DNA from 3 places in the Herminiimonas aquatilis genome. Region 1 is predicted to be linked to each of the others. Evidence: predicted binding sites of a transcription regulator. Region 1 holds the regulator's gene; each other region holds the start of a gene.
What was found. Region 1 encodes FliA, which starts transcription of late flagellar genes. Its sites were predicted from a motif close to CTAAAGTTTNNNNNNNNNNNGCCGNTA; they were not measured.

Region 2: a site for FliA is predicted at 951-977, ahead of flgM (flagellar biosynthesis anti-sigma factor FlgM). Genes of this name have one in related genera too.
Region 3: a site for FliA is predicted at 1,282-1,308, ahead of ACFQO0_RS01945 (DUF5610 domain-containing protein). Genes of this name have one in related genera too.

The regions. Positions count from the first base shown of each region.
Region 1 covers NZ_JBHTCC010000003.1:153,354-155,622, forward strand. Annotated here, with positions in the region: gene ACFQO0_RS13180 (MinD/ParA family ATP-binding protein) at 1-418, shown strand, start outside; gene ACFQO0_RS13185 (RNA polymerase sigma factor FliA) at 422-1,153, shown strand; gene ACFQO0_RS13190 (flagellar motor protein) at 1,135-1,875, shown strand; gene motD (flagellar motor protein MotD) at 1,901-2,269, shown strand, end outside.
Region 2 covers NZ_JBHTCC010000001.1:135,469-137,737, reverse strand. Annotated here, with positions in the region: gene ACFQO0_RS00695 (hypothetical protein) at 1-15, shown strand, start outside; gene ACFQO0_RS00690 (flagella synthesis protein FlgN) at 112-591, opposite strand; gene flgM (flagellar biosynthesis anti-sigma factor FlgM) at 599-901, opposite strand; gene flgA (flagellar basal body P-ring formation chaperone FlgA) at 1,022-1,741, opposite strand; gene flgB (flagellar basal body rod protein FlgB) at 1,927-2,269, shown strand, end outside.
Region 3 covers NZ_JBHTCC010000001.1:444,958-447,226, reverse strand. Annotated here, with positions in the region: gene ACFQO0_RS01950 (YgiQ family radical SAM protein) at 1-1,016, opposite strand, end outside; gene ACFQO0_RS01945 (DUF5610 domain-containing protein) at 1,396-2,037, shown strand; gene ACFQO0_RS01940 (rRNA pseudouridine synthase) at 2,257-2,269, shown strand, end outside.

The DNA of each region.
Region 1 (2,269 bases):
TGTATTGGTGGTGGATGCAGAGTTGGACGAGAGTGATAATTTCACGATTCCTGGCATGGCCAGCGGCGACATCGTGATTCAGGTCGCCCCCGGCGCGGCTTCGATCAAGGAAGCCTACTCGTTGATCAAGCGCCTTAACAATCAATTGGGTCGTCGACCTTTTGGCATCCTGGTGACGGGAGCCGACGAGCGCGAGGCCGCACTTGTCTATCAAAACATGGCGCAGGTTGCCAGCCGCTATCTGGCGGTACAACTGCATTCCATAGGTTCAATTCCCTCGGACGAAAACACGACACGCGCTGCGCGTTTGGGGCGCGCCGTGATTGATGCATTTCCCATGGCCGGCGCGTCGGTTGCGTTCCGTCGGCTGGCAGAGCGTTTTGCCTTGTCCGCGCATGGCGCCAAGTTCGGGGCTTGATCGATGTACACGGCAGAAGGAAAATCGGATAGGGATCATCTGGTAAGTCAGCATGCACCGCTAGTCAAGAAACTCGCGCACCAGATGAAAGCCAAATTGCCTCCCAGCGTAGAAGTCGACGATCTGATCCAGGCAGGCATGATTGGTTTGCTGGACGCTGTCAGCCGTTACGAAGAAACACATGGTGCCCAGTTCGAAACCTATGCCGTGCAACGCATACGCGGTGCCATGCTGGATGAATTACGCAGCAGTGACTGGATGCCACGCAGCATGCGTCAGAACATGCGCAAGATCGAGGTGGCGATGAACAGTCTGCAGCAAAAGCTGGGCCGCCCACCGAATGAAAGCGAAGTTGCCAAGCAACTCAAGTTATCGCTGGCCGATTATCAGGATTTGCTGAGTGACGGCGGCGGGCATCAACTGGTGTATTACGAAGATTTTCACGATAGTGAAGATAACGAACACTTCCTTGATCGTTATTGCACCGACGAGTCGCCCGATCCTTTACAGAATTTGATGAACACCGGTTTCCGCTCGGCGGTTATCGCAGCCATCGAGGCATTGCCGGAACGAGAAAAAATTCTAATGAGTTTGTACTACGAACAGGAAATGAATCTGAAGGAAATCGGGGCCGTGATGGGTGTCACCGAATCACGCGTGTCACAATTACATAGCCAGGCCATCGCCAGGATGCGTGCAAATTTGAGGGAGAGAGCGTGGACTGGGGTAGCTTAATTGGCATAGCGCTTGCGCTTGGCGGCTTGCTCGCCGGACAACTGCTGGAAGGCGGCAAGCTCAGTTCACTGATTCAGCCGGCCGCGTTCATCATCGTGGTGGTGGGCACCATGGGTGCAGTCTTGCTGCAAAGCGGCTGGCCGACTTTTGTGCGCGGTATCAAAATGGCGAGTCGCGTGTTCGTGCCACAGGATGATGATTATCCAAGTCTGATGCGCGAGATGACGAACTGGAGCACGATAGCCCGCCGCGAAGGCCTCCTGAGCCTGGAGCGTGTTATCAAGGACGTCAAAGATCCTTTTATTGCGCATGGCTTGCGCTTGATCGTCGATGGCGTCGATCCGCACAAATTGCGTGGCGTGCTCGACTTGGAAATCGACGCATATGAAACGCGCGAACGTCTGGCTGTAAAAATCTGGGAGTCCGCAGGCGGTTATGCACCCACCATCGGTATTCTCGGTGCAGTACTGGGTTTGATCCATGTGATGGAAAATCTGTCTGATCCTAGTCGTCTAGGTAGCGGGATTGCCGTGGCCTTTGTTGCAACGATTTACGGTGTCGGGTTTGCCAATCTGGTGTTTTTGCCGATTGCCAGCAAACTCAAGGCGATCGTCGCCCGCGATGTCTTCAAGCACGAGATGCTGGCCGATGCGTTCTCCGGTATTGCTGCTGGTGATAATCCTCGCTTGATCGAAGAGCGCATGAATATCTACCTGATGTAACTTGCTTACAGTCCAGACAACGCACATGGCCCGCAAAAAACACGAAGAAGAACACGAAAACCATGAACGTTGGCTGGTGTCTTATGCCGACTTCATTACCTTGCTGTTCGCCTTCTTTGTCGTCATGTACGCCATTTCATCAGTCAACGAAGGCAAGTACCGCATTCTTTCCGACTCTCTCGGGATTGCTTTCGGCGGTGCTACACCCAAAACGCCAGCTTTGAAAGATCCCATCGAGGTCAACCGTCCGGCATTGAACAGCCGGCCGATTCTTACCCCGGCACAACGCGCCAGTGACGCCGCCGTCAAACGCGAAAAAGCACAGATGACGAATATCGCGCGCGATATTCTGAAAGCAATGGCACCGTTGATCAGTCAGGGCAAAGTGCGCGTG
Region 2 (2,269 bases), on a different contig from region 1:
GCGCCACGTCGCTAGAAAAAAATAGAGATTTTCTGCATGTTGTGCAGAGGTAGTGTGCGGTGATCGAGAGTTGCAGCGAAATTGAGCGCTGCTAAAAACGGCGACTGTAAATCAACCTACAACGATATGGCGTTTGACAGACTTGTTTGCAGTCTGCCCATCCGGGCCGTAGACCGCATTACCTTGGACACTGCCATGTTGCAGAATATTGAGTACGTTTTGATTGCGTACCATTTGCTTGTTGATAAGCGTGCCGTTGACGCGATTCAGTTCTTTCCCAACTTCAGCCAATGCGATCAGCTCTTGCCAGGATGTATGCGCCGCAGCTGATGCTGCTGGCGTTTCCAGCCAGGCTTTCATTCCTGATTCATCCGCTTCAAAACCGGCCTTGCCCAGTGCCTGGTGACGCCCAGCAGCCAGTTCCGCCATCCTTACTGCCGCTTTTGCCTTCGGTTCGGTCAAGGCAGCGATGGCTGCGATATCCCCCAAGACCAATTGTTCTTGTTCTTGCTGCAACAATTGTGTCAATGCGCGTATAGCTTGGTGCTCTGCACTCAAACTGTCAGCAGGGTTGATATCGATTGCGCTCATGTTGGTTTTAACCTTTTCGTGCAGAAATCAGGTCTTTTACCGTATCCATCAGCCCATCGGCAACGCGCTCGGCATTTACCTGGAACTGACCGCCGGCAATTGCTGCCTTGATCTCTTCAACTTTTTTTGTGTCAAATACGCTGGCACCGGAGACCTGAGCAGTCAACGCCTGTACTTGTGTGGACAGTGTGACATTGCTGGAAGATGCCTTGCTACTGGCATCGGCCTTTTCAGCCCCTTTGCCTGCGCGCGTTTGCGTCGTTGTGACGCCTATTGCTGCAGTTTTCTTGCTTGTGTCATCAATTTTCACGACATCACTCCGTTTAATGTGCGGCAAAACGCCTATCTCATGTCAGGTCTATCGGCGTTATCGCACTAAACTTTAGTACTAATTGGAGTAGTGGTGCAATTATGTATCGCAATTATGTTGTTAATAATTCAATTCCACTATGCCACCCAGCTTGGCAATGCCGCTAATGACTTGACCACCTGAGGTTCTAACCTGCGTCAACTGACCTTCGTTCGCATTATTCAATGCGCGTGCTTCACTGGATACGCTAAACCCACTGCCGTTCAAGATGACGCGGACTGCTTGACCTTGCTGTATCGCTTGCTGGTTACGCAAAGCATCCTGGCGCAACGGTGAGCCTAATCTGACGGAATTCGCTACTGTGCGGCCAATCGCCTGTGATGCATCAGTGATGATGCCCGCCGGCATGGCTGTCAAATCCCCCATTACCTTGGCAATGTCAGCCTGGGTAATAGTTTGCCCTTGTGCCAACGGTACCGAGGCAACGATATAGTCGCCCTGCACTTGAACTTTGGCCGATACATAAATTGTCCATGGCGAAGGTACGGTACACCTTATACCCACCGTGGTTTTGCCCCATGCCTTGCTGGATGATGGGAAAAATGCCTCAGGCGTCGCACATGCCGGCAATTTCATGCGTTGATCGATGGACCCAAGTGTGACCTTGACTTCGCCCGGCAAGCCTGATGCCTGCGTGCGCAGGAACTGCACTGCCGCTTGTTTCAATACGCCCAGATCCTGACGTGCTTCTGGCTCTGTGACTTGTGCCAGCGCAAACTGGGTTGAGAGAGCGAATGGCAGGGTAAGGACGACGATTGCGAAATTGAAGAAGAGTTTCATGGCGGCCAGTGGTTGGATTGCACGATCATGTTACTGATTCAGCGTTCAGCCAAAGCCATGAATAGCACGGATTTTTCTCTTCTTATCGTTTGATCGGCGTGACAGAGTGCTCCGTATGATCAACGCTATAGAAATCCATTACAGGCGCGGGGAAGATTCCCTGAATGCACACTTCGGAGGTCGTAATGATCGGAAAACTTGATGACTTGATGCGCTTTCAGGAGACTGCCCTGAATCTGCGTGCGCAGCGACAACAGTTGCTGGCGTCGAATATTGCCAATGCGGATACGCCCAACTACAAGGCGCGTGATGTCGATTTTAACAAGGCCTTGCAAGGCGCGCTAGCTAAAAGCAGCAGCGGTGCCACGTCGCCGAACGAGCTGGCAAAAACGACAACCACGCATCTTGCTTCCAGTGCCAACAAGACTCTGGGCGGTGCGCCTTTGCTTTATAGCAATACGCAACAAGGAAATGTCGATGGCAATACAGTCGACATGGACGTGCAGCGTAATCAGTTTACCGATAATG
Region 3 (2,269 bases), on a different contig from region 1:
ACGCCATCCATTTCGTCCATTGCCAATGGCAATGGCGGTGGATTGAGCCAGACATCGCGTTCGCCATGCGCCTGCACCAATGCGCGGGCATTGCCCGGATTGGATTCCAGATGAAAGACGCGAGACGCATGGGCATACAAAACCGGATCGTCCTTGATCACATCATAAGAGGGCAGGCGCACCACGGTTTTGTTGCGGACTTCTTTTTCAGCTTCGCGACGTTCTTCGCGACTCATGATCTTGATGACTTTGACGGCTGGTTCTACCGGCGCTGCAGCGACTGCTGGATCGGCAGCGTCGGTCTTGCAGCCTTCCGTATTCTTCATCTTCATTTCATACGGATCGGGATGGACATCGACTTTGCCCGGCGTATCAACGCGCGTCGAATTGGCTTCTGCCCATTCCGGTGTCGGTTTCCATCCGGATGGCACCATGAAGGCGGTGCCACGCAGATCGCGTATCGAAGAAATCGGTTCGCCTGCTGCAACACGATGTGTCAGATCAACCAGTGCGCGCTCTGCATTACCGAATATCAGGATGTCTGCCTTGGAATCCGGCAGCACCGAACGGCGCACTTTGTCCGACCAGTAATCGTAATGCGCGATGCGGCGCAGGCTGGCTTCAATACTGCCAATCACGACATTCACGCCGGGATAGGCTTCACGCACACGTTGCGAATAAACAGTCAGCGCACGATCCGGCCGTTTGTTGGCTTCGCCATGGGGCGTGTAGGCATCATCGGAGCGAATCTTGCGATCAGCCGTGTAGCGATTCACCATCGAATCCATATTGCCGGCCGTGATGCCGAAATATAGATTGGGTTTACCCAGCGCGCGGAATGCGTCGGCCGACAGCCAGTCCGGTTGCGCGATGATGCCGACGCGGAAGCCTTGCGATTCCAGCAGTCGCCCAATCAACGCCATGCCAAAACTGGGATGATCAATGTAGGCATCGCCCGTCACTAAAATTACATCGCAGCTGTCCCAGCCGAGTTTGTCCATCTCCGCGCGCGACATTGGCAGGAACGGAACAGGCTTGATGGTGCCTTTGCCATGCGGTGCAGGCTGGACAGGATAGGAAAACAGATTTTTGGGCTGAGCGCTCATGGAATAAACAGTGGCAAATGACGATAAAAGCGGCGTCATATCGCGAGGAGGCGAGGAAGCCGACAGTATGACAGCTTTGGCCTTGCTAGACGATGCTTAAGAGGCGATTAAACGGCGTTTGCTTGGATGGCTTATAAATATTTCCAATATGACAAGTGCTCAATATGTTTGGGCGCTCACCTTTTCCGATTTTATGCCGATAGAAGTAGTACGATCGCGGAAAATTCCAAGATGATGTTGTCACTGCGATCCTTTTCCATCGTTGGTTGATGAATGAAGGGCAATCGTCATGAGCATCGTAATTTCAAACACTACACAAAATACGCAACGCGCCTCCACGGTTCCTGCAGCGAGCCCACGCGAATCCACGCAACCGGCGGCTGACAAGACCGAGGACGCGAGCGTGACCGATACGGTGACCTTGGGTACGCAAGTTGCGGATACGCCGACCTACTCCAATCCGCGCAATGCAAATGCACCAACGCGTCCCGATGTCTCTGCGATGCTGGAAGAATCCAATCGCAAGGTGCAGGAAATCATCAACCTGATTCTGCCCTTGATGCGTCAGCAAGGATTGGAAATAGACAAAGTCGTCAGCGGTGAGCAGCAACTGATGACCGACGCCGCAACCATAGATAAGGCCAAAGCAGCGATCGCCGAAGATGGTGAATTCGGCGTGCGCCAGGTTGCAGAGCGCATCTTGAATTTTGCGAAAAGCGCGATAGGTGATGACCCGTCCAAACTCGCGGCGATACGCGCTGGGGTTGAAAAAGGCTTCAAGGAAGCGACCGACATGCTGGGCGGAACCTTGCCTGATATTAGCCAAAAGACCTATGCAGCCATCATGAGTGAATTCGATCGCTGGGAAGGTGCAGGCATTCCATCCGGCGCGGTCAGCCTCGCACCGAAAGCAGACGCACCTGCAGCCTAGATTTGATTGTTGTCCAGTGTTTGCAGCTCCATGTCACCAGTGCAGCGGTTTGGTTTGGATAAAATTCAGTCTCAGCGATTGACCGCTTCGTTGCCGTGCATGAAATAGTCTTGCAGGCAATCCGATAACGCGCGGTATTGCAGTCTGCTTGCACGCAAAAAACTTGCGATCCATCTCAGGCAAGCCGACAATACGCCTCTTTTTCAAGATTGCCTGATCATGACCGATTCCA